DNA from 3 places in the Streptomyces sp. NPDC097107 genome. Region 3 is predicted to be linked to each of the others. Evidence: riboswitches for the same ligand, from Rfam matches in the RefSeq annotation. Region 3 holds a riboswitch; each other region holds the start of a gene.

Region 1 (7,383 bases), on a different contig from region 3:
AAGGTGCTGGACGAGGCCGGTGTCACCCTGAAGCGCTTCTCGCGCATCAAGGTCGGCATCTGAGTCCGTACCGCGACGGACGAGCGACCCCGGTAGGGTCGACAGCAGTCGTCGGCGCCGTCCGCGTACGCCGTTGCGTACGCGCGCGTGGCGGCGGACGACAGCAGATCTGACGAGGAGGCCATTGCCGCGTATGGGATGCGAAACACGCCCCCACCGGCAGTGGCCTTCTTCGTGTGTGTGACCCACGTAAAGAGGCGAGATCTCCATGACCACCAAGGCCGAGAAGAGCGACGACGGCAAAGTACGCGGCCGCTTCATGCTGAAGCTGTCCGGAGAGGCCTTCTCCGGCGGTGGGGGCCTGGGCGTCGACCCCGACGTGGTGCACGCCATCGCCCGTGAGATCGCGGCCGTCGTCCGGGACGGCGCGCAGATCGCGATCGTCATCGGCGGCGGCAACTTCTTCCGTGGCGCCGAGCTGCAGGTGCGCGGCATGGACCGCGCCCGCTCCGACTACATGGGCATGCTCGGCACCGTGATGAACTGCCTGGCCCTCCAGGACTTCCTGGAGAAGGAGGGCGTCGACTGCCGCGTGCAGACCGCCATCACCATGGGCCAGGTCGCCGAGCCGTACATCCCGCTGCGCGCCGTGCGCCACCTGGAGAAGGGCCGCGTGGTCATCTTCGGTGCCGGTATGGGCATGCCCTACTTCTCCACCGACACCACCGCCGCCCAGCGCGCCCTCGAGATCGACGCCGAGGCCCTGCTCATGGGCAAGAACGGCGTGGACGGGGTCTACGACTCCGACCCGAAGACCAACCCGGACGCCGTGAAGTTCGACGCGCTCGGATACGGCGAGGTCATCACCCGTGACCTGAAGGTCGCCGACGCGACGGCCGTCACGCTCTGCCGCGACAACAGCCTCCCGATCGTGGTCTTCGAGCTTCTGAAGGAGGGCAATATCGCCCGCGCCGTCAAGGGTGAGAAGATCGGCACGCTTGTGGGTGACCAAGGCAGCCGGGACTGACCGGAGAAGCACCCCCTGTCCGCGGACGCCACCTGTCCGGGGGACGGACGGGACGGGACCGGGCCGGGGGATGGACAATGTCCCGCCGGTCGGGAACCGTGCAGGAAGAACGCGACGCAGCCGGCCGCCGGCCCGACAGGGAACCGCAGCCGGGCCTACTCAAGACACGCAGGAGCAAGTGGTGATCGAAGAGACCCTCCTCGAGGCCGAGGAGAAGATGGAGAAGGCCGTCGTGGTCGCCAAGGAGGACTTCGCCGCGATCCGCACCGGCCGTGCGCACCCGGCGATGTTCAACAAGATCGTGGCCGACTACTACGGCGCGCTGACGCCGATCAACCAGCTGGCCTCGTTCTCCGTGCCCGAGCCGCGGATGGCCGTGGTGACCCCCTTCGACAAGAGCGCCCTGCGCAACATCGAACAGGCGATCCGCGACTCCGACCTGGGCGTCAACCCCAGCAACGACGGCAACATCATCCGGGTGGTGTTCCCCGAACTCACCGAGGAGCGCCGCCGCGACTACATCAAGGTCGCCAAGAGCAAGGCCGAGGACGCCAAGGTCTCCATCCGCTCCGTGCGCCGCAAGGCCAAGGACGCCATCGACAAGATGGTCAAGGACGGCGACGTCGGCGAGGACGAGGGCCGCCGCGCGGAGAAGGAGCTCGACGACACCACCGCCAAGTACGTCGCCCAGGTGGACGAGCTCCTGAAGCACAAGGAAGCGGAGCTGCTCGAGGTCTGATGAACGACTCTTCCTGGGGAGCGCCGCCACAAGCCGGGTACTGGGGGGCGTCCGACCAGGGGCCTGTCCAGGGGGCTGCCCCGGCGGGTCCCGCGTACGATGCGCATTACGCGCAGCAGACTCGCCCCATGCCCATCGTGCCCGACGTACCCGAACACGGCGGAGACCAGGATGACGGCCAAGGGGCCGCTCGGCTGAGCGGCCCCTTGTTCCGAGACGAGCCGTTCCGCGACGAGACGTATCGCGGAGAGAATCCGTCGGCGCAGCCGTATGCGGCGGTGCCGCAGAATCCGGAGCCCATGCCCGACGCCCCCCAACCGGCGCAGCCGCAGCCGCAGAAGAAGACCGCGGGGCGCGACCTGGGTGCGGCGATAGGGGTCGGCGTCGGGCTCGGCGCGGTGATCGTCGCGTCGCTGTTCGTCGTCAAGGCCGTTTTCGTCGGTGTGGTCGCGGTCGCCGTCGTGGTGGGCCTGTGGGAGCTGACCAAGCGGCTGGAGGAGCGCAAGGGCATCAAGGCGCCCCTCGTGCCGCTCGCGATCGGCGGCGCGGCGATGGTGGTCGCCGGGTACGTGCGGGGTGCCGAGGGTGCGTGGGTCGCCATGGCGCTCACGGCGCTGGCGGTCCTCGTATGGCGGATGACCGAGCCGCCGGAGGGCTACCTCAAGGACGTCACGGCGGGACTCTTCGCCGCGTTCTACGTGCCGTTCCTGGCCACGTTCGTCGCGATGATGCTCATGGCGGAGGACGGCTCGCGGCGCGTCCTGGTCTTCCTCCTGCTGACGGTCGTCAGCGACACCGGCGCCTACGCCGTCGGCTGGCGCTTCGGCAAGACCAAGCTCGCCCCGCGCATCAGCCCTGGCAAGACCCGTGAGGGCCTGCTCGGAGCGGTGGCGTTCGCGATGGTGGCCGGCGCGCTGTGCATGCAGTTCATGATCGACGACGGCACCTGGTGGCAGGGCCTGCTGCTCGGCCTCGCGGTCGCCGTCAGCGCCACACTGGGCGACCTCGGCGAGTCCATGATCAAGCGGGACCTGGGCATCAAGGACATGGGCACGCTGCTCCCGGGCCACGGCGGCATCATGGACCGCCTGGACTCGCTGCTGCCGACGGCGCCTGTGGTGTGGCTGCTGTTGGTGATCTTCGTCGGGTCCGGCTGACGGCCCGGTGGTTGTCCTGACGGGTAAGGCCCGCCGTCCCTCTGGGCGGCGGGCCTCTCGCTGTCCGATCCCGCCACCGTGCTCATGGCCGTCGCGGTCACCCGGCGGCGGTCAGGCGGTGCCGCAGCTCCTCCTCCGAGACCTCCTCGATGTGGGTCAGGAACACCCACATGTGACCCGAAGGGTCTTTGAGGATGACGGTGCGGTCACCGTGGAACATGTCCTTCGGCGGCTGGAGGATCTCCGCCCCGGCGGCCTCGGCCCGCTCCGCCAGGCTGTCGACGTCCGGCACGAAGACGTGCAACGTGACGGACGTGCCGCCGCCGAGCGAGGCCGGGGCGGCGAAGGAGCCGGCCTCCGCCTCGTCCACGCTGGAGTCGCCCAGCATCAGGGTCGACCGCCCGATGGTGATCTCGGCGTGCATGATCCCACCGCCCGGAGCGTCGATCCGGAAGTTCTCACGGGCGCCGAACGCCCGCTGGTAGAAGTCGATCGCCGCGGCGGCGTCGTCGACCATGATGTGCGGGATCACGGCATAGCGGTAGCGGTCGGGGATCTCGAAATGGGCTGTGTGCTCGCTCATGGCGAACCTCCTCGAAAAGCACGCTGAACGGTTCTTGCGGATCGCTTCCTGCGACTCTGAACGGAGCCTAAAAACTCAAGCTTGGTCCAGGTCAAGCGGCGGCCATGCGGCGCCGCGGGACATGCGGGGAACGACATCGCGTCCCCTGCTTCGCCAATCGGAAGTCACAACGCCGATCCGGGCGCTCGGTCACGCCCGGCCTGGTCTCCCGCAGGCCACCCAAGTCGATCTGCGACACTGGTACAGCCATGCCTAAGCCCGGAGAACTCACATTCGTCGCCCCCCGCGGAGCCAAGAAGCCGCCGCGGCACCTCGCCGACCTCACGCCCGCCGAGCGCAAGGAGGCCGTCGCCGCGATCGGCGAGAAGCCGTTCCGTGCGAAGCAGCTCTCGCAGCACTACTTCGCGCGGTACGCGCACGACCCCGAGCAGTGGACCGACATCCCCGCCGGCTCGCGCCAGGGGCTCCGGGAGGCGCTGCTGCCCGAGCTGATGTCGGTCGTGCGGCACCTGTCGACCGACCAGGGCACCACCCGCAAGACGCTGTGGAAGCTGTTCGACGGGACGCTCGTCGAGTCCGTCCTCATGCGTTACCCGGACCGGGTGACCATGTGCATCAGCTCCCAGGCGGGCTGCGGAATGAACTGCCCGTTCTGTGCCACGGGGCAGGCGGGCCTGGACCGGAATCTGTCCACCGCCGAGATCGTGCACCAGATCGTGGACGGGATGCGTGCCCTGCGGGACGGTGAGGTCCCCGGCGGACCGGCCCGGCTGAGCAACATCGTGTTCATGGGCATGGGCGAGCCCCTCGCCAACTACAACCGCGTCGTCGGTTCCATCCGCCGCCTCACCGACCCCGAGCCCGACGGACTGGGTCTCTCCCAGCGCGGCATCACCGTCTCCACGGTCGGCCTCGTGCCGGCCATCCACCGTTTCGCCGACGAGGGCTTCAAGTGCCGCCTCGCGATCTCGCTGCACGCGCCGGACGACGAGCTGCGCGACACCCTCGTCCCGGTCAATACGCGGTGGAAGGTGCGTGAGGTGCTGGACGCCGGGTTCGAGTACGCGGAACGGTCGGGCCGGCGGCTGTCGATCGAGTACGCGCTGATCCGGGACATCAACGACCAGGCGTGGCGCGGCGACCGGCTCGGGCGGATGCTCAAGAGCAGGCCCGTGCACGTCAACCTCATCCCGCTCAACCCCACGCCCGGCTCGAAGTGGACCGCTTCGCGGCCCGAGGACGAGAAGGCGTTCGTCGAGGCGATCGCGGCGCATGGTGTGCCGGTGACGATCCGGGACACCCGTGGGCAAGAGATCGACGGGGCGTGTGGTCAGCTCGCCGCGAGCGAGCGGTAACCTGACCGGCGTCGTACATCGTCGTACGACGACGTCATACGGAAGTACGTCCGGAACCACATCTTCATATTCCGACAGGGGAGCGCCACAGCGCTGAGAGTGCGGCACCGGCCGCAGACCCTCCGAACCTGGCCCAGGTCATTCTGGGTAGGGAGATCGGTCACCACTCGAGCTGTTGCGCCCTGCCCGGGACCCTCGCCAGGGGTTCCGGGCGGGGCCGCGTCTTCTCCTGGTCACCCAGGAGGAATTCAGTGAGCATCACAAAGAAGGCCACCGTCCTGGCCGTCGGGCTCGGCATGGTCGGCGGCCTGGCCGCCTGCGGATCGTCCGACGGCGGCAGCCAGGGCTCCGGCGACTCCAGGACCGTGACCCTCGTCAGCCACAACTCGTGGGCCGCCTCGAAGGACGTCATCGCCGCCTTCGAGAAGAGCTCCGGCTACAAGGTCCGGGTGCTGGAGGACGGCGACGCCGGGCAGGCCGTCAACAAGGCCGTCCTCACCAAGGACAACCCCCAGGGCGACGTCTTCTTCGGCGTCGACAACACGCTGCTGTCCCGCGCGCTCGACAACGGGCTGTTCCAGCCGTACGAGGCGAAGGGTTCCGACCGGATCCGCCCCGAGTACCGGGCCGACCAGGACAAGCACCGGGTCACGCCCGTCACCACCGGTGACGTCTGTGTCAACTACGACAAGGCGTACTTCAGCAAGCACAAGCTGACCCCGCCGGACTCCTTCGACGACCTGATCAAGCCCGAGTACAAGGACCTGCTCGTCACCGAGAACGCGGGCACCTCCTCGCCCGGCCTCGGCTTCCTGCTCGGCACCGCCGCCGAGTACGGGGACGACGGCTGGCAGGACTACTGGAAGAAGCTGAAGGCGAACGGCCTCAAGGTCGTCGACGGCTGGGAGCAGGCGTACAACGAGGAGTTCTCCGGTTCGTCCGGCGGCAAGAAGGCCAAGGGCGACCGCCCGCTCGTCGTCTCCTACGCCTCGTCCCCGCCCGCCGAGGTCATCTACGCCGACCCGCAGCCCGGCACCGCGCCGACGGGCGTCGCCACCGGCACCTGCTTCCGTCAGGTCGAGTACGCGGGCCTGCTGAGCAACGCCGAGAACACCGAGGGCGGCAAGGCGCTCCTCGACTTCCTCGTCGGCAAGGAGTTCCAGGAGGACATGCCGCTGAACATGTTCGTCTACCCGGTGCGGGAGGGCGCGCGGATCCCCGAGGCGTTCAGGAAGTTCGGGCCGCAGGCCGAGGACCCGCAGACCATGGACCCGGCGAAGATCGCCGGCGATCGCGACCAGTGGGTCAAGTCGTGGACCTCACTCGTACTGAAGTAGGCAAGGCCAGGACTTCGCGCGGGAGCGCGGCGCGGCCGGCCCTGATGGCCGTGCCCGTCGCGTTCTTCGCGGTGTTCTTCGCCTACCCCGTCGCCGCGATCGTCGCGCGCGGACTGCGGATCGACGGATCCTGGCAGTTCGGACGCATCGTCGACGTACTCGCCCAGCCCGACGTCCGGCACGTGCTGTGGTTCACCACCTGGCAGGCGCTGGCCTCCACCGCGCTCACCCTGCTCATCGCACTGCCCGGCGCGTACGTCTTCGCCCGGTTCGACTTCCCCGGCAAGCAGGTCCTGCGGGCCGTGGTGACCGTGCCGTTCGTGCTGCCGACGGTCGTCGTCGGCACGGCGTTCCTGGCGCTGGTCGGACGCGGCGGGCTGCTCGACGAGCTGTGGGGCGTACGGCTGGACACCACCGTGTGGGCGATCCTGCTCGCGCACGTCTTCTTCAACTACGCCGTCGTCGTACGCACCGTCGGCGGCCTCTGGGCGCAGCTCGACCCGCGGCAGGAGGAGGCCGCGCGGATGCTCGGCGCCTCGCGGCTGAAGGCCTGGCGGCAGGTGACGCTGCCCGCGCTGGCGCCCGCCGTGGCCGCCGCCGCGCTGATGGTGTTCCTGTTCACCTTCACGTCCTTCGGCGTCGTCCAGATCCTCGGCGGACCGGCCTTCTCCACCCTGGAGGTGGAGATCTACCGGCAGACCTCGCAGATCTTCGACCTGTCCACGGCGGCCGTGCTGACGCTGATCCAGTTCGGCGCGGTGGCCGCCGTCCTCGCCGTGCACGCCTGGACGGTACGGCGGCGGGAGACGGCCCTGCGGCTGGTGGACGCGGCCACGACCGCGCGCCGGCCCCGTGGGACCGGGCAGCGGGCGCTGCTGGCCGGGGTCCTGGTCACCGTCGCCGTACTGCTCGTGCTGCCGCTCGCCGTGCTGGTCGAGCGGTCGCTCGGTGCACCCGGCTTCGGCTACTACCGGGCGCTGACCCGGGAGGACGGCGGCACCTTCCTCGTCCCGCCGATCGAGGCCATCGGCAACAGCCTCCAGTACGCCGTCGCCGCAACCGCCATCGCCGTGGTGATCGGCGCGCTGGCCGCCACCGCGCTCGCCCGCCGCGACGCGGGCCGCTTCGTACGCGGTTTCGACGCGCTGCTGATGCTGCCGCTCGGGGTGTCCGCCGTGACCGTCG
Region 2 (7,383 bases), on a different contig from region 3:
AGAGGTTTGATTCCCGGCCAGTCGACGGCGAATGACGGGGTAGGCAATGGGCGAGTCCGTACAGGCAGAGGTCATGATGAGCTTTCTCGTGTCCGAGGAGCTCTCTTTCCGCATTCCGGTGGAGCTGCGCTACGAGACCTGTGATCCCTATGCCGTACGACTGACCTTCCATCTGCCCGGGGATGCGCCGGTCACCTGGGCTTTCGGCCGGGAGTTGCTGGTCGACGGGGTGGGTCGGCCGTGCGGTGACGGTGACGTGCGCATCGCCCCCGTCGATCCCGAGCCGCTGGCGGAGGTGCTGATCCGGCTTCAGGTCGGCAGCGACCAGGCGCTGTTCCGTTCGTCGGCGGCGCCGTTGGTGGCGTTCCTCGACCGGACCGACAAGCTGGTGCCGCTGGGGCAGGAGGGCGCGCTCGCCGACTTCGACGCCCACCTCGACGATGCCCTGGACCGCATCCTGGCGGAAGAGCAGAGCGCGGGCTGAACCGTTACGGCAGCTCTACGGCCGTGGTGCAACGCTTCGCCGTGACCGGCTGCCGATGGGTCAGCGCTTACGCCGACGGCCCCGCCCGCGTACGGGAGCCGCACCGGCGCCCGGTGTCGCACCGGCGGCCTGCGCCGCCAGTGAGCCGGCCGGTCGGTCGGCCGATACGACGAGGGCCGCGAGGGCCGTGGTGACCGGAACGGATGCCACCAGACCGATCGACCCGACCAGCGTGCGCACGATCTCCTCTGCCACCAACTCGCTGTTGGCGACCGTCCCCACCCCGCTCTGCGCGATCGAGAACAGCAGCAGCAGGGGCAGCGCGGCGCCCGCGTAGGCGAGGACGAGCGTGTTGACGACCGAGGCGATGTGGTCGCGGCCGATCCGGATACCCGCCCGGTACAGCCCCCGCCAGCCCATCGTGGGGTTGGCCTCGTGCAGTTCCCAGACCGCCGACGTCTGGGTGACCGTCACGTCGTCGAGCACACCGAGCGAACCGATGATGACTCCGGCGAGCAGCAGGCCGCTCATGTCGATCGTCGGATACAGGCCGTGGATGAGGCCGGTGTTGTCGTCCGTGTTGCCGGTGAGCGCGGCCCAGTCGATGAACAGCGATCCGAGCACGCCGATCAGCAACAGCGAGATCAGGGTGCCCAGCACCGCAACGGACGTACGGGCCGACAGGCCGTGGCACAGGTAGAGCGCGATCAGCATGATGGCGCTGGCCCCGACCACAGCCACGGCCAGCGGGTTCGACCCCTGCAGGATCGCGGGCAGGATGAAGAAGTTCAGCAGCAGGAAGCTGATGGCCAGCGAGACCAGGGCCATGAGGCCCCGCAGCCTTCCGACGACCACGACGGCGAGCGCGAAGATGCAGGCGAGCAGGGCCAGCGGCAGCCCGCGGTTGATGTCGGTCACCGAGTACTGCAGGTCCTTCGGTGCGGAGGGCTCGTAGGCGACCACCACCTTCTGGCCCTCGTGCAACTGCCGGGACTGGTCCGGCTGCACGATCTCGGTGAACGTAAGGCCCTTGTCCTTGCCGCTGTCGACGCGGATCGTCGCCCGCTTGCAGTCGCCCTGCGCCTGCTGCACCGCGGAGGAGCCCTCGGCGGTGGAGGTGTCGCCGGTCGGGGGGACGCCCGATGCGTTGACGGACTGGCAGCTCAGCTCGACCACCTTGGTGACGGTGGCGTCCTGCGTCTGCCGGTCGAAGCCGACCCCGGTGCGTTCGTGCGGCGGCGCACCGCCCGGCCACAGCAACGCGAGCCCGACCAGTACCGCCGCGGCGAACGGGATGAGGACCGCGGCGATGACCTTCCGCAGGTGCCGGGAGACGGGCGCCGCCGGTCCGTGACTGTGGGAGTGCCCGTGCCCACCCGGACCGCCGTGGCCGCCGGAACCGCCGTGGCCACCCGGACCGCCGTGGCCGCCGGAATCGCCGTGGCCGTCCCCCGCGCCGTGGCCGCCGCCCGTGTCGTCTCTGCCGCCGCCAGAGCCCGGAGCGCCGGAAGGGGCGGGGCCGGCTCCGCGGCCGTCGCCTTCCTCGGGGCCCGGTCCGCGGCGGGGCTCGTGCGGCGGAAACGGTGGATGCTGCGGTGTGGTCACCGACCGATCATCGCAAGAACGAGGGGGGCCCTCTGTTCACCGCGCCCGAATTGACGCTAGCGTGGGGGCACCTTTGTACACGCGGGAGCTCGGAGCACCGGGCTGAGAGGGCGCTGACCTCCGTTCCATCGATGTTTCACGGGAAACGTCACCGAATCCGAGTGATGTATCCCACGAAGCGTCGACAGACGGAAGCCGCTGCGTCGACCGCCGAACCTGTTACCGGGTAATGCCGGCGTAGGGAGTAGGTCTCATGACCATCAAGGACGCACGCACGCCTGCCTCCACGCAGAACTCCGCCCAGGAGGAGACCACGGAGGCCGGGAAGTCCATCGGCTGGCACAAGGCGTACGTCGAGGGTTCGCGCCCCGACCTGCGCGTGCCGGTTCGCCAGGTGCACCTCACCAACGGGCAGTCGGTCACGCTGTACGACACTTCAGGCCCGTACACCGATCCGCTCGTCGACACCGATGTCCGCAGGGGGCTCTTGCCGCTGCGGGAGAACTGGATCATCGCCCGGGGGGACACCGAGGAGTACGCGGGCCGTCCCGTTCGTCCCGAGGACGACGGAATCAAACACACCTCTCCGCGCGGCGGCCTGCGCAACCTCGACGCCGTCTTCCCCGGGCGGCCGCGCCAGCCGCGCCGGGGGAGGGACGGCAACGCGGTCACGCAGCTCGCGTACGCACGCCGGGGCGAGATCACGCCGGAGATGGAATACGTGGCAGTCCGGGAGAACGTCTCGCCGGAAGTGGTCCGGGAGGAGATCGCGGCGGGCCGTGCCGTGCTGCCTGCCAACGTCAACCACCCGGAGATCGAGCCGATGATCATCGGCAAGCGGTTCCTGGTGAAGGTCAACGCCAACATCGGCAACTCGGCGGTGACGTCCTCCATCGAGGAGGAGGTCGACAAGATGACCTGGGCGACCCGGTGGGGTGCCGACACGGTCATGGACCTGTCCACCGGCCGCAACATCCACACCACCCGCGAGTGGGTGCTGCGCAACTCCCCCGTCCCCATCGGCACCGTGCCGCTCTACCAGGCCCTGGAGAAGGTCGACGGCCGCGCCGAGGAGCTGACCTGGGAGATCTACAAGGACACCGTCATTGAGCAGGCCGAGCAGGGCGTGGACTACATGACGGTCCACGCGGGTGTGCGCCTGGCGTACGTACCGCTGACCGCGAACCGTAAGACGGGCATCGTCTCGCGCGGTGGCTCGATCATGGCGGCGTGGTGCCTGGCGCACCACAGGGAGTCGTTCCTCTACGAGAACTTCGAGGAGCTCTGCGAAATCCTCGCCGCCTACGACGTCACGTACTCCCTCGGCGACGGCCTGCGGCCGGGCTCGATCGCGGACGCCAACGACGAGGCGCAGTTCGCGGAGTTGCGCACGCTCGGGGAACTCAACTCGATCGCCAAGCGTTTCAACGTACAGACCATGATCGAGGGCCCGGGCCATGTCCCGATGCACAAGATCAAGGAGAACATCGACCTTCAGCAGGAGATCTGCGATGAAGCTCCGTTCTATACGCTCGGCCCGCTGACGACGGACGTCGCGCCGGCGTACGACCACATCACCTCCGGTATCGGTGCCGCGATGATCGCTTGGTGGGGCACGGCCATGCTTTGCTACGTCACGCCCAAGGAGCACTTGGGCCTGCCCAACCGTGACGACGTCAAGACCGGCGTCATCACCTACAAGATCGCCGCCCATGCCGCCGACCTCGCCAAGGGTCACCCAGGTGCGCAGGAGTGGGACGACGCGCTGTCGGACGCCCGTTTCGAGTTCCGGTGGGAGGACCAGTTCAACCTGGCCCTCGACCCGGACACCGCACGGGAGTTCCACGACGAGACACTGCCGGCCGAGCCCGCCAAGACGGCCCACTTCTGCTCGATGTGCGGTCCGAAGTTCTGTTCGATGAAGATCTCGCAGGACATCCGACGTGAGCACGGAGGCAGCAAGGCCGAGATCGAGGAGGGCATGGCCCAGAAGTCGAAGGAGTTCGCGGCACAGGGAAACAGGGTCTACCTGCCGTTGGCCGACTGAGTCCCTGCCCCGGTCTCACGCTGAGCGATCCTGCACACCAAGGGCGGGGGCGCTTGGCGTGGGCCCGGGACGGCGGGGCGAGTGATCTCCCGGACGGGACGCCGGGCCTGCCCTCTCCCCACCGGGGGTGCGTCTCGGCAGACTGGGTACATGACAGCCATCTCCCTGAGCAAGGGTGCCAATCTCGCCGTCGACTCCCCCGCGGTGCGCGTCGAACTCGTCTGGGCCGCCGGGCCGGGTGTGCCCGAGGTCGACGCCTCCGCGCTGCTGCTCACCTCGGCCGGACGCGTGCGGGACGACGGCGACTTCGTCTTCTACAACCAGCCCCGCCATGCGTCCGACGCGGTGAGGTACCTGGGCAAGCAGGGCGGCTCCGGTGCCGGCGCGGGTGTCACGACCGACGCCGTCGAGGTGGACCTGCGCTCGGTGGAACCGGCCGTCGACCGCATCGTCCTGTGTGCCTCGGCGGACAGCGGGACGTTCGGCCAGGTCCCGGGCCTGTCACTGCGGCTGCTGGACACCGGGACCCGCACCGAACTGGCCCGGTTCGACATGGCGGCCGGGACGGAGACCGCCCTGGTCGGCGGCGAGTTGTACCGGCGCCAGGGGAAGTGGAAGTTCCGCGCGGTCGGGCAGGGTTACGCCTCCGGACTCGCGGGGGTGGCCACGGACTTCGGCATCACCGTGGACGACGCTCCCCCGGCGGCCGCGCCCGCCGCCCCGGCGACAGCGGCGAGCCGGCCGACCCCGCCGACACCGCAGGCGCCCATGCCACCGGTCCCGGCCCCGTCGGCAGCACAGGCGCCGCCCGCAGCGCCGACCGCGCCACCGGCGCCCACCGGTGCGGGACCCCGCCTCACCAAGGGGGAGGAACACCTTCCCGTCGACATGCGCAAGCGATTGTCCCTGCGCAAGGAACAGGTCGCGGTCAGCCTGAGCAAGCACGGGGCGGCCGGGGTCACCGCGCGCGTCATCCTGGTCCTGGACGCCTCCGGGTCCATGTCCTTCCTCTACTCCAAGGGCGTGGTCACGGACGTCGTGGAGCGGATGGCCGCCGTCGCCGCGCAACTGGACGACGACGGTGAGATGCAGGCGTGGACCTTCGCCTCGACTCCGGCCCGGCTGCCCGACCTCCGCATCGGAGAGCTCCCCGAATGGCTGCGGCTGCACGTACGCGTGGGGGAGATCAGCCTCTTCCGCCGCGGCAGGAAGAAGGGCCTGCACCCCGAGCAGGTCGACATGCGGGCGGTCGGCATCCAGAACGAGGAACAGAAGGTGATCGCCGAAGTCCGGTCCTACGTCCGGGACAACCCGGCGTCGGCTCCGACCCTGGTGCTGTTCTTCTCCGACGGAGGCGTCTACCGCGATGCCGAGATCGAGCGGGAGTTGCGGGAGGCGGTGGAGGAACCCGTCTTCTGGCAGTTCGTGGGGCTCGGGCGGTCCAACTACGGGGTGCTCGAGCGCTTCGACACCCTGCCGGGCCGCCGCGTCGACAACGTCGGCTTCTTCGCCGTGGACGACATCCGCACCGTCCCGGACCCGGAGCTGTACGACCGACTGCTGTCCGAGTTCCCGTCCTGGATCGCTGCCGCCGGCCGGGCGGGCATCCTCTGAATCCGCTGCCCGCCCGGGACCGGTGGCTACTCGGGCCGGTGTTCCGGGCCGCCGAAGTCCGGGCTGCTGTAGTCCGGACTCGAGTAACGCGGACGCGGGCCCGCCTCGGGACCGCCGTCCGGGCTGGTGAACCCGGGACGGCCGTAACCGAGGTGCGGCATACGGCTGGTCGGCGCCGCCGGTGCCGTACGGTGCAGTGCCGTGGCGCCCGGCTCTGCGAGTGCCTCCCCGAGGAAGGGCAGGATGCCGCGCTCGAGCAGGGCTTCGTGCCAGGCGTCCCTGGCCCGGACCACTTCCTCGTCGAGTTCGCCGTAGAAGCCGGACTCGGCGGAGGGACGGTTGCGCAGCGCGGTGAGCAGTAGCCCCACCGCGGCGACGAGGATCGCCACCGCGGTGAACGCGCCGAACACCCATCCGGTGGTGAGCATGGTCTGCGCGAAGCTCTGCCCCGGATCGAGCATCTTCAGGATGTAGCCGACGAGCAGGAAGATCGCCGCGGCGGTACCGGCCAGGACTGGTGCCAGGACGGCGACTACGGCGACGGCACCCGCGCCGGTCGCCTCGGCGACCTCGCCCACGGTGGCGGCGAGTCCCGCCGCGCCCGTGCCCGGCTCGTCGGAGCCGGATTCGCGCGTGGAAGGCACCTGGGCGGGCGGCGCCGGGTGGCGCAGTTCCTCGCGGACCTTCACGTAGTGCTGGTACTCGGTCGTGGCCGCCGCGGTGATGAGGGCGGTGGCGTTGAGTGCCATGGTGCGCAGTTGTTCGGAGTTGAGCCGCTGTCCGACAGCGGCCAGTTCCGGGCGGTGTGGTGCGGAGCGCAGCGCCTCTTCGAGGACCCGCTCGTACTCTTGGCGGTCCTCGTTCGACAGGTGCTGCGGAACGCTGTTCATGTGCATCCCCCGATGCTCCGTAGGGCTTGGGGCTCGCATGCCAACGAGCCGTCGGGCAGAAACGGAGGGGAGCCTGCTACGGATAAGCCGATGGTAGAGCGGTGACGGTGGGTGGTGACAGGGGGTTTCCAGAAATTGGGTGCCGGGCTGTACGGACGCCGCCGCGCGTAAACCTGTCCGGTGAACGGTCAGACGTCCAGCGGAAGTTGCTGGACCAGCAGCTTTCCGGCCATGGTCACGCCGCCGTCCATCGCGATGGCCAGCCCGTCCGCGTAGACGTGAGGTCCCTCGACCGTGGTACGCGTGTCGTCCTCGCCGTCCTCGGAGCCGACCTCGCCCAGCAGGTAGGGGATGGGGCTGTGGCCGTGCACGATCCGGGTGCCGCCGTACGTGTCCAGCAGTGAGCGCACGGCGTCGGCGCCGCCCTCGTCGCGGAAGGAGAAACGCTTGGTGAATTTGCGGAACAGGTCCCACACCTCTTCCGCGTCGTTGCGCGTGAGCGTCTCGCGGACGGTGTCGTTGACCTCCTCGATGGAGCCGCCGTAGTCGAGGTAGGTGGTGGTGTCGGAGTGGACCAGGAGGTGGCCGTCGACCGCTTCGAGGGCGTCGAGGCGGGCCATCCACTGGAGGTGGTGGTCCTGCAGTCGGTCCATGTCGGTCTTCTGGCCGCCGTTCAGCAGCCAGGCCGCCTGGAAGGTGGCGGTGCCCGCACCGGAGTTGACGGGCGTGTCGCCGAACCGCTT
Region 3 (7,383 bases):
ACGGTGCCGAGGACGGAGCCGGTGGTGCTGGTGACCGTGTCCACGGCCCGGACCAGGCCGAAGTCGGCGACCTTGACCCGGCCGTCGTCGCCTATCAGGACGTTCTCCGGCTTCATGTCCCGGTGCACGAATCCGGCCCGGTGCGCGGCGCCGAGCGCGGCCAGCACCGGCTCCAGGATGTCCAGCGCGGCCCGCGGCCGCAGCGCCCCGCGCTCGCGCAGCACGTCACGCAGGGTGCAGCCGGCGATGTACTCCATGGCCAGGTAGACGTACGCCCCCTCGGCCCCCTGGTCGAACACCTGTACGACGTTGGGGTGGTCGAGCCGGGCCACCGACTTCGCCTCGCGGATGAACCGCTCCACGAAGGTGGCGTCGGTCGCGAGCGTCGGGTGCATCACCTTCAGCGCGAGCACGCGGTCCAGGCGGGTGTCCACGGCCCGGTAGACCGTGGCCATCCCGCCCACCGCGATCCGCGCCTCGACGCGGTACCGGCCGTCGAGCACCTGCCCGACGAGAGGGTCCTGAAGGGTCGTGTCCACGCAGGTGAGTCTACGAGCCACCACGGACACCCGGCGTCGTCGCCGACGATCGGGTGCGGTACTGCAGCGCACCTGTGACGCTTCCCACGCACGGCCGGCCGCCGACGGCGACGTACCCCCGCGGGCGAGGCCCACTTGTCCGACTGGAAACGGGCGGCGCGTGGGTGGGAGACGAAACGCCAGGACAACCCGGGACTACTGAAAAGCGGGCCGCTCCGGATCCAGCGCCGCGAGGCCCTCCGCGGGAGACGACGCCTCGGCGAACCGCCGCCGCGGAATCCGCCCCGCCCGCCGCGCACAGCGCCCCGCCTCCACGGCGAACCGCATCCCCTCCGCCATCAGCACCGGCTCCTGCGCCCGCGTCACCGCCGAGGCGAGCATCACACCCGCACACCCCAGCTCCATCGCCAGCGCCACGTCCGACGCCGTACCGGCCCCCGCGTCCAGGATCACCGGCACACCCGCGTGCTCCGCGATCAGCTCGAAGTTGTGCGGGTTGCGGATGCCCAGCCCCGACCCGATCGGCGAACCGAGCGGCATGATCGCGGCGCACCCGACGTCCTCCAGCTTCCGCGCCAGGACCGGGTCGTCGTTCGTGTACGGCAGCACCGTGAACCCGTCGTCGACCAGCGTCTCCGCCGCGTCCAGCAGCTCGATCGGGTCCGGCAGCAGGGTGCGCTCGTCGGCGATGACCTCCAGCTTCACGAGGTCGGTGCCGAGGGCCTCGCGCGCGAGGCGGGCGGTGAGGACGGCCTCCCCGGCGGTGAAGCAGCCGGCCGTGTTCGGCAGCACCCGGATGCCGAGCTTCTCGAGCACCGACAGCACGGACCCGTGCACCGAGGCGTTGACGCGCCGCATCGCGACGGTCGTCAGCTCGGTCCCGGAGGCCACGAGTGCGCGCTCCAGCACGTCGAGGCTGGGCGCCCCGCCGGTGCCCATGATCAGGCGGGACCCGTAGGACGTACCGCCGAGGACGAAGGGATCGTCGGCCATGGTCAGCCTCCTTGGACGGCGGTGAGGACTTCGACGCGGTCGCCGTCGGCCAGCGCGGTGGCGGGCCACTGCGCGCGCGGGACGACGGTTTCGTTCAGGGCGGCGGCCACACCGGACGGCGCCGCGGTGAGCGTGCCCACCAGGGCGTCCAGGGCCGTGCCGGGAGCCACCTGGCGCGGCTCGCCGTTGACGGAGATGTTCATGCGGGCTGCTCCGAGAGTCGCTGGAGTGCGGGAGCGGCGCCGAAGCGCCGGGGGGTGAAGGGGCGGGCCTCCGCCGGCAGCTCCCCGGTGGTCAGGACGTGTGCCATGGCGTCGCCGGTGACCGGGGTGAGCAGGACGCCGTTGCGGAAGTGCCCGGTGGCGAGCAGCAGGCCCGCCAGCCCGGTCGGGCCGAGCAGCGGGGCGTTGTCCGGGGACCCGGGGCGCAGGCCCGCCCGGGTCTCCACCAGAGGCAGCTCGGTGATGCCGGGGACCAGCTCGTGGGCGTCGCGCAGCAACTCGTAGACGCCGCCCGCGGTCACCGTCGTGTCCCAGCCCAGCTCCTCGCTGGTGGCGCCGACGACCAGCTCGCCGCTCTCCCGGGGCACCAGGTAGAGGGGGTTGCCGCGCACCACGGCACGCACCGTCCGGTTCAGCAGCGGCCCGTGCGTCCGCGGCATCGTCAGCCGCAGCACCTGCCCCTTCACGGGCCGCACCGGCGGCAGCACGTCCTCGGGGACGCCCGTGAACCGCCCGCTCAGGCTGCCTGAGGCCAGTACCACCTGCCCGGCCTCCAGCGCGGTGCCGTCGGCCGTGACGACACCCGTGGCCCGCTCGCCGCCGCGCCCGACGGTGAGCCGGTCGGCCCACACCCGGTGGAAGACGACGCCCGCGCGCTCGCAGGCGGCCACCAGCGCGCCGGCGAGGCGGCGGGGGTCGATCTGGTGGTCGCCGTCCACCCGCAGGCCCCCGCGCACGCCCGGCGCGAGCATCGGCTCCAGGCGCCGGCACTCGCGCCCCGACAGCCACTCGGACTCCAGGCCCGACCGCTGCTGGAGCGCGTGCAGTTCCCGCAGGTGGGCCCGGTCGTCGGCGTCCAGCGCGACGGCGAGGGTGCCGCACCGGCGGTAACCGAGGTCGTGGCCCGTCAGGTCGGCCAGCTCGGCCGCGAATTCCGGGTAGCGGCGGGCCGAGGCGAGGTTCAGCGCGAGCAGCGTCTGCTCGCCGTAGTGCAGCTCCGTCACGGCGGCCAGCATCCCGGCGGCCACCTGGGCGGCCCCACCGCCCGGCTCGGGGTCCACGAGAGCCGTGGCGAGCCCGCGCTGCGCGGCCCGCCAGGCAGTGACCAGGCCGATGATCCCGCCGCCGACGACGAGGACGTCCGGCGTACGCGACGACGCGGGCCTCGCGGCGGCTCCGGACACGGAAGCGGAAGTCGGTGGTGACGACATGGGCGTCCAGCCCCTCCCTTCGCCGGCATGACCCGGATCAGGTTCGTACGGTCGGAGGCCGCCAGCCTCCCTCTCAGCCCGGTGCGTCCGGGCTCCCGCGAGTGCTTTACGTTGGCCACCCTAGCCCGCAGCACATCGCACTCGTAAGGGAGCCTCCGCCCGTGGCGCGTTCACTCGACGGTCTCGTTCTCGCCCCCGTCGCCGACCAGGCGCCCGGCCAGGTGGGTACGCGCACCCGCTTCACCTATCACGAGCAGGACGGCGCCGTATGGGCCGAGTACGCGGGCGGTGACGTCGTCCGGGGGCGGCTGGTGGGCACCAGGGAGGGCGACCGCCTCGACTTCCGGTACGTGCAGCTCAAGACCGACGGAAGCACGTCGTCGGGACACTGCGTGTCGACCGTCGCCGAGCTGCCGGACGGGCGGGTGCGCCTGGACGAGGCCTGGGAGTGGGAGTCGCAGCGGGGCAGCGGGACGAGCGTTGTGGAGCAGGTCACCGCGCACGGGCACTGACCGACCAGGTGCCGGTGTCTAAGGTGATCAGGTGAGCGAGCAGACGCAGGAGCAGACCCGGGAACGGGGAGCGGACGCGGAGCGCCGCGTGGTCGTGGTGGGCGCCGGCATGGCGGGCGTGCAGACCGCGGTCGCCCTGCGGGAGCAGGGCTTCACCGGCACCGTGACCCTGATCGGCGCGGAGCCGCACCAGCCGTACGACCGTCCCCCGCTGTCCAAGGCCGTCCTGCTCGGCACGGCCGAGGGCTCCGCCTTCGACGTCGACTTCCAGGCGCTCGGCATCAGCCTGCGGCTCGGCTGCGAGGCCCTGGGCGTCCGCCCCCGCGCGCACGTCCTGGACACCTCCGACGGACCTGTGCCGTACGACCTCCTCGTCCTCGCGACCGGCGCCGAACCGATCCGGCTGCCCGGTGCGCAGGGCGTGCCCGGAGTGCACCTGCTGCGCACCCTGGACGACGCCGAACGGCTGCGGCCGGTGCTCGCCCGGCAGCACGACATCGTGGTCGTCGGCGCGGGCTGGATCGGCGCCGAGTTCGCCACCGCCGCGCGGGAGGCGGGCTGCGCCGTGACCGTCGTGGAGGCCGCCGGCCGGCCCCTCGCCGGCGCTCTGCCCGCCGAGGTCGCCGCGCCGATGACCGGCTGGTACGCCGACTCGGGCGCCGTACTGCGCACCCACGCGCGCGTGGAGCGCGTCGAGACGGGCGGTCCCGGGAAGCCCGGCGGACCCGGCGCGCCCGGCCACGTCGTCGTCCTCGACGACGGCTCGCGGCTGCCCGCCGGCGCGGTCGTCGTCGGCATCGGAGCCCGGCCCGCCACCGCCTGGCTCGCCGGTTCCGGGATCGACCTCGGCGCGCACGGCGACGTCCTGGCCGACGACCGCCTGCGCACCTCCGTCCCGGACGTCTACGCGGTCGGCGACTGTGCCTCCTTCCCGTCCGGCCGCTACGGCGAGCGGCTCCTGGTGCACCACTGGGACAACGCCCTCCAGGGCCCGCGCACGGTCGCCGCCAACATCATCGGCGCCGCCGTCGGTGAGGCCCCGGTGGCCTACGACCCGGTGCCGTACTTCTGGTCCGAGCAGTTCGGCCGCTTCGTCCAGTACGCCGGTCATCACACGGCCACCGACACCACCCTGTGGCGCGGCGACCCGTCGGGCCCCGCCTGGACGGTCTGCTGGCTGCGCGAGGACCGCCTGGTCGCCCTGCTGGCGGTGGGCCGTCCCCGGGACCTGGCCCAGGGCAGACGCGTGATCCAGGCCGGCACGACGATGGACCCGCGGCTGCTGGCCGACCCGGCGAGGCCGCTGAAGGCGGCGGCGGCGTAGCCCTCCGCCCGGGTGCGGCGACCCGGGTCGGACGGGTCTGGTTTCCGACTGTCAGTGCCAGATGGCAGGCTTGGGACGTGACCGAGATTGACGCAAAGATCGATGCTCTCGTGCCTGCCTGGCTCACCGTCCCCGACATCGCCGAGATGCTCGGCGTCGAGGTGACCCGCGTACGCCAGCTGATCAAGGAAGGCCAGCTCATCGCCGTACGGCGCGGTGAGAACCGCGCGCTGCACATCCCCGCGGCCTTCATCGACGAGGACAAGGTCGTCAAGGGCCTGGTCGGGACCCTGACGCTGCTGCGGGACGACGGCTTCACCGCCGAGGAGATGCTGGAGTGGCTCTTCACGCCCGACGAGACCCTGCCCGGGACGCCCGCCCAGGCGCTGAGCGAGAATCGCGGCACGGAGGTGAAGCGCCGCGCCCAGGCGCTCGCCGTCTGACCTGACAGACCCGCCCGGCGTTCGGGCCGCGAGCAACGGCCCCCGGCGGCCACGACGGCCCGCGGTCCCGTACGCCACGGCGGCGACCCGCCGCCGCCGTGTTTCTCGGGGCCGAGGGGGAGTCCGCGGCCACCGGGAGCGGCGCTCTCCCGGTTCCGGTGGCCGGGAGCGGCGGCCTCTCCGTGCCGGTGGGCCGCGAGGCGACGGTGGCACGAGGGGGAGTCCGCGGCTCTCGGGAGCGGCGGCCTCCTGGTTCCGGGGCCGGGGGCGGCCTCTCCGTGCCGGTGGGCCGCGAGGCGACGGTGGCACGAGGGGGAGTCCGCGGCTCTCGGGAGCGGCGGACTTCTGATTCCGGGGCCGGGGGCGGCGGCCTCTCCGTGCCGGTGGGCCGCGAGGCGACGGTGGCGAGGCACGCTCCGTATCCTCGGGACACAAGCCAAGGCCGCGGGGTCCGCCGCGGGCCCACGCCACCGACCTGGGGGACATCCGCATGCCCGACACCGCAGCGACCGCCCGCGCCCGGCTCGCCGACGCCCGGCTCTACCTGTGCACGGACGCCCGCCGCAGCCAGGGCGACCTGCCCGAGTTCCTCGACGCGGTGCTGGCGGGCGGCGTCGACATCGTGCAGCTGCGCGACAAGGGCATGGAGGCGGGGGAGGAGCTGGAGCACCTCGAGGTCTTCGCCGACGCCTGCGCCCGGCACGGCAAGCTCCTCGCGGTCAACGACCGGGCGGACGTCGCCCACGCCGCCCGCGCCGACGTGCTGCACCTCGGGCAGGGCGACCTCCCGGTGCCCGCCGCCCGCGCGATCCTCGGCGACGCCGTCCTCGTCGGCCGCTCCACGCACGCCGGTTCCGAGGCCGCCGCTGCCGCCGTCCAGGACGGCGTGGACTACTTCTGCACCGGCCCGTGCTGGCCGACCCCCACCAAGCCCGGCCGCCACGCACCCGGCCTCGACCTGGTACGGCACACGGCCGCACTCGGCACGGACCGCCCCTGGTTCGCCATCGGCGGCATCGACCTCGGCAACCTCGACGAGGTGCTGGAGGCCGGTGCCCGGCGCGTCGTGGTCGTCCGGGCGATCACCGCGGCGGACGATCCGGGCGCCGCCGCTGCCGAGTTCACGAAGCGACTGCGGCAGGCATAGGCGGGTGCCGGTGGCATGTGTCCAAGGGGTGGACAACAACTCGACAATGCGGACAAATATCCCGCATCCGGTTGGGTGACCGCCGCCCCCTGGCTAACCTGCCCGTATGGCCCTCGGAACCGCATCCACCAGGACTGATCGCGCACGCACCGTGCGCGACATGCTCGCGTCCGGCAAGACGACGTACTCGTTCGAGTTCTCCGCGCCGAAGACGGCCAAGGGCGAGAGGAACCTGTGGAGCGCGCTGCGGCGGGTGGAGGCGGTCGCCCCCGACTTCGTCTCCGTCACCTACGGCGCGGGTGGTTCCACGCGCGCGGGGACGGTCAAGGAGACCCAGCAGATCGTCGCCGACACGACACTGACCCCGGTGGCACACCTCACGGCCGTCGACCACTCCGTCGCCGAGCTGCGCAACATCATCGGCCAGTACGCCGACGCCGGGATCCGCAACATGCTGGCCGTGCGCGGCGACCCGCCCGGCGACCCGACGGCCGACTGGATCGCCCACCCCGAGGGCCTGACCTACGCCGCCGAACTGGTCCGCCTCATCAAGGAGTCGGGTGACTTCTGCGTCGGCGTCGCGGCCTTCCCCGAGATGCACCCGCGCTCCGCCGACTGGGACACGGACGTGCGGCACTTCGTCGACAAGTGCCGGGCCGGCGCCGACTACGCGATCACGCAGATGTTCTTCCAGCCCGAGTCCTACCTGCGCCTGCGCGACCGGGTCGCCGCGGCCGGCTGCGAGACCCCGGTCATCCCCGAGGTCATGCCGGTGACCAGTGTGAAGATGCTGGAGAGGTTGCCAAAGCTCAGCAACGCCTCGTTCCCGGCCGAGCTGAAAGAGCGGATCCTCACAGCAAAGGACGATCCGACCGCTGTACGCTCCATTGGCATCGAGTTCGCCACGGAGTTCTGCGCGCGGCTGCTGGCCGAGGGCGTCCCCGGACTGCACTTCATCACGCTCAACAACTCCACGGCGACCCTGGAAATCTA

Evidence for each region. A riboswitch is a leader RNA that binds a small molecule or an ion and turns the genes downstream of it on or off. The one in region 3 is predicted to bind thiamine pyrophosphate.
Region 1: linked by a shared signal. The riboswitch ahead of ACIQ1J_RS32255 (thiamine ABC transporter substrate binding subunit) and the one ahead of thiO (glycine oxidase ThiO) in region 3 are both predicted to bind thiamine pyrophosphate.
Region 2: linked by a shared signal. The riboswitch ahead of thiC (phosphomethylpyrimidine synthase ThiC) and the one ahead of thiO (glycine oxidase ThiO) in region 3 are both predicted to bind thiamine pyrophosphate.

Annotation. Positions count from the first base shown of each region.
Region 1 is NZ_JBIWEF010000018.1:44,935-52,317, forward strand. Features, by position in the region: gene tsf (translation elongation factor Ts) at 1-63, shown strand, start outside; gene pyrH (UMP kinase) at 269-1,027, shown strand; gene frr (ribosome recycling factor) at 1,209-1,766, shown strand; gene ACIQ1J_RS32240 (phosphatidate cytidylyltransferase) at 1,766-2,923, shown strand; gene ACIQ1J_RS32245 (VOC family protein) at 3,021-3,506, opposite strand; gene rlmN (23S rRNA (adenine(2503)-C(2))-methyltransferase RlmN) at 3,755-4,861, shown strand; TPP riboswitch at 4,928-5,033, shown strand; gene ACIQ1J_RS32255 (thiamine ABC transporter substrate binding subunit) at 5,113-6,198, shown strand; gene ACIQ1J_RS32260 (ABC transporter permease) at 6,243-7,383, shown strand, end outside.
Region 2 is NZ_JBIWEF010000002.1:177,453-184,835, reverse strand. Features, by position in the region: gene ACIQ1J_RS04515 (SsgA family sporulation/cell division regulator) at 47-484, shown strand; gene ACIQ1J_RS04510 (YibE/F family protein) at 545-2,089, opposite strand; TPP riboswitch at 2,161-2,350, shown strand; gene thiC (phosphomethylpyrimidine synthase ThiC) at 2,343-4,136, shown strand; gene ACIQ1J_RS04500 (VWA domain-containing protein) at 4,287-5,750, shown strand; gene ACIQ1J_RS04495 (hypothetical protein) at 5,777-6,646, opposite strand; gene sppA (metallophosphoesterase) at 6,829-7,383, opposite strand, start outside.
Region 3 is NZ_JBIWEF010000001.1:375,068-382,450, reverse strand. Features, by position in the region: gene pknB (Stk1 family PASTA domain-containing Ser/Thr kinase) at 1-539, opposite strand, end outside; gene ACIQ1J_RS01790 (thiazole synthase) at 735-1,532, opposite strand; gene thiS (sulfur carrier protein ThiS) at 1,535-1,735, opposite strand; gene thiO (glycine oxidase ThiO) at 1,732-2,964, opposite strand; TPP riboswitch at 2,962-3,073, opposite strand; gene ACIQ1J_RS01775 (hypothetical protein) at 3,126-3,476, shown strand; gene ACIQ1J_RS01770 (NAD(P)/FAD-dependent oxidoreductase) at 3,586-4,800, shown strand; gene ACIQ1J_RS01765 (Rv2175c family DNA-binding protein) at 4,878-5,243, shown strand; gene thiE (thiamine phosphate synthase) at 5,734-6,390, shown strand; gene metF (methylenetetrahydrofolate reductase [NAD(P)H]) at 6,497-7,383, shown strand, end outside.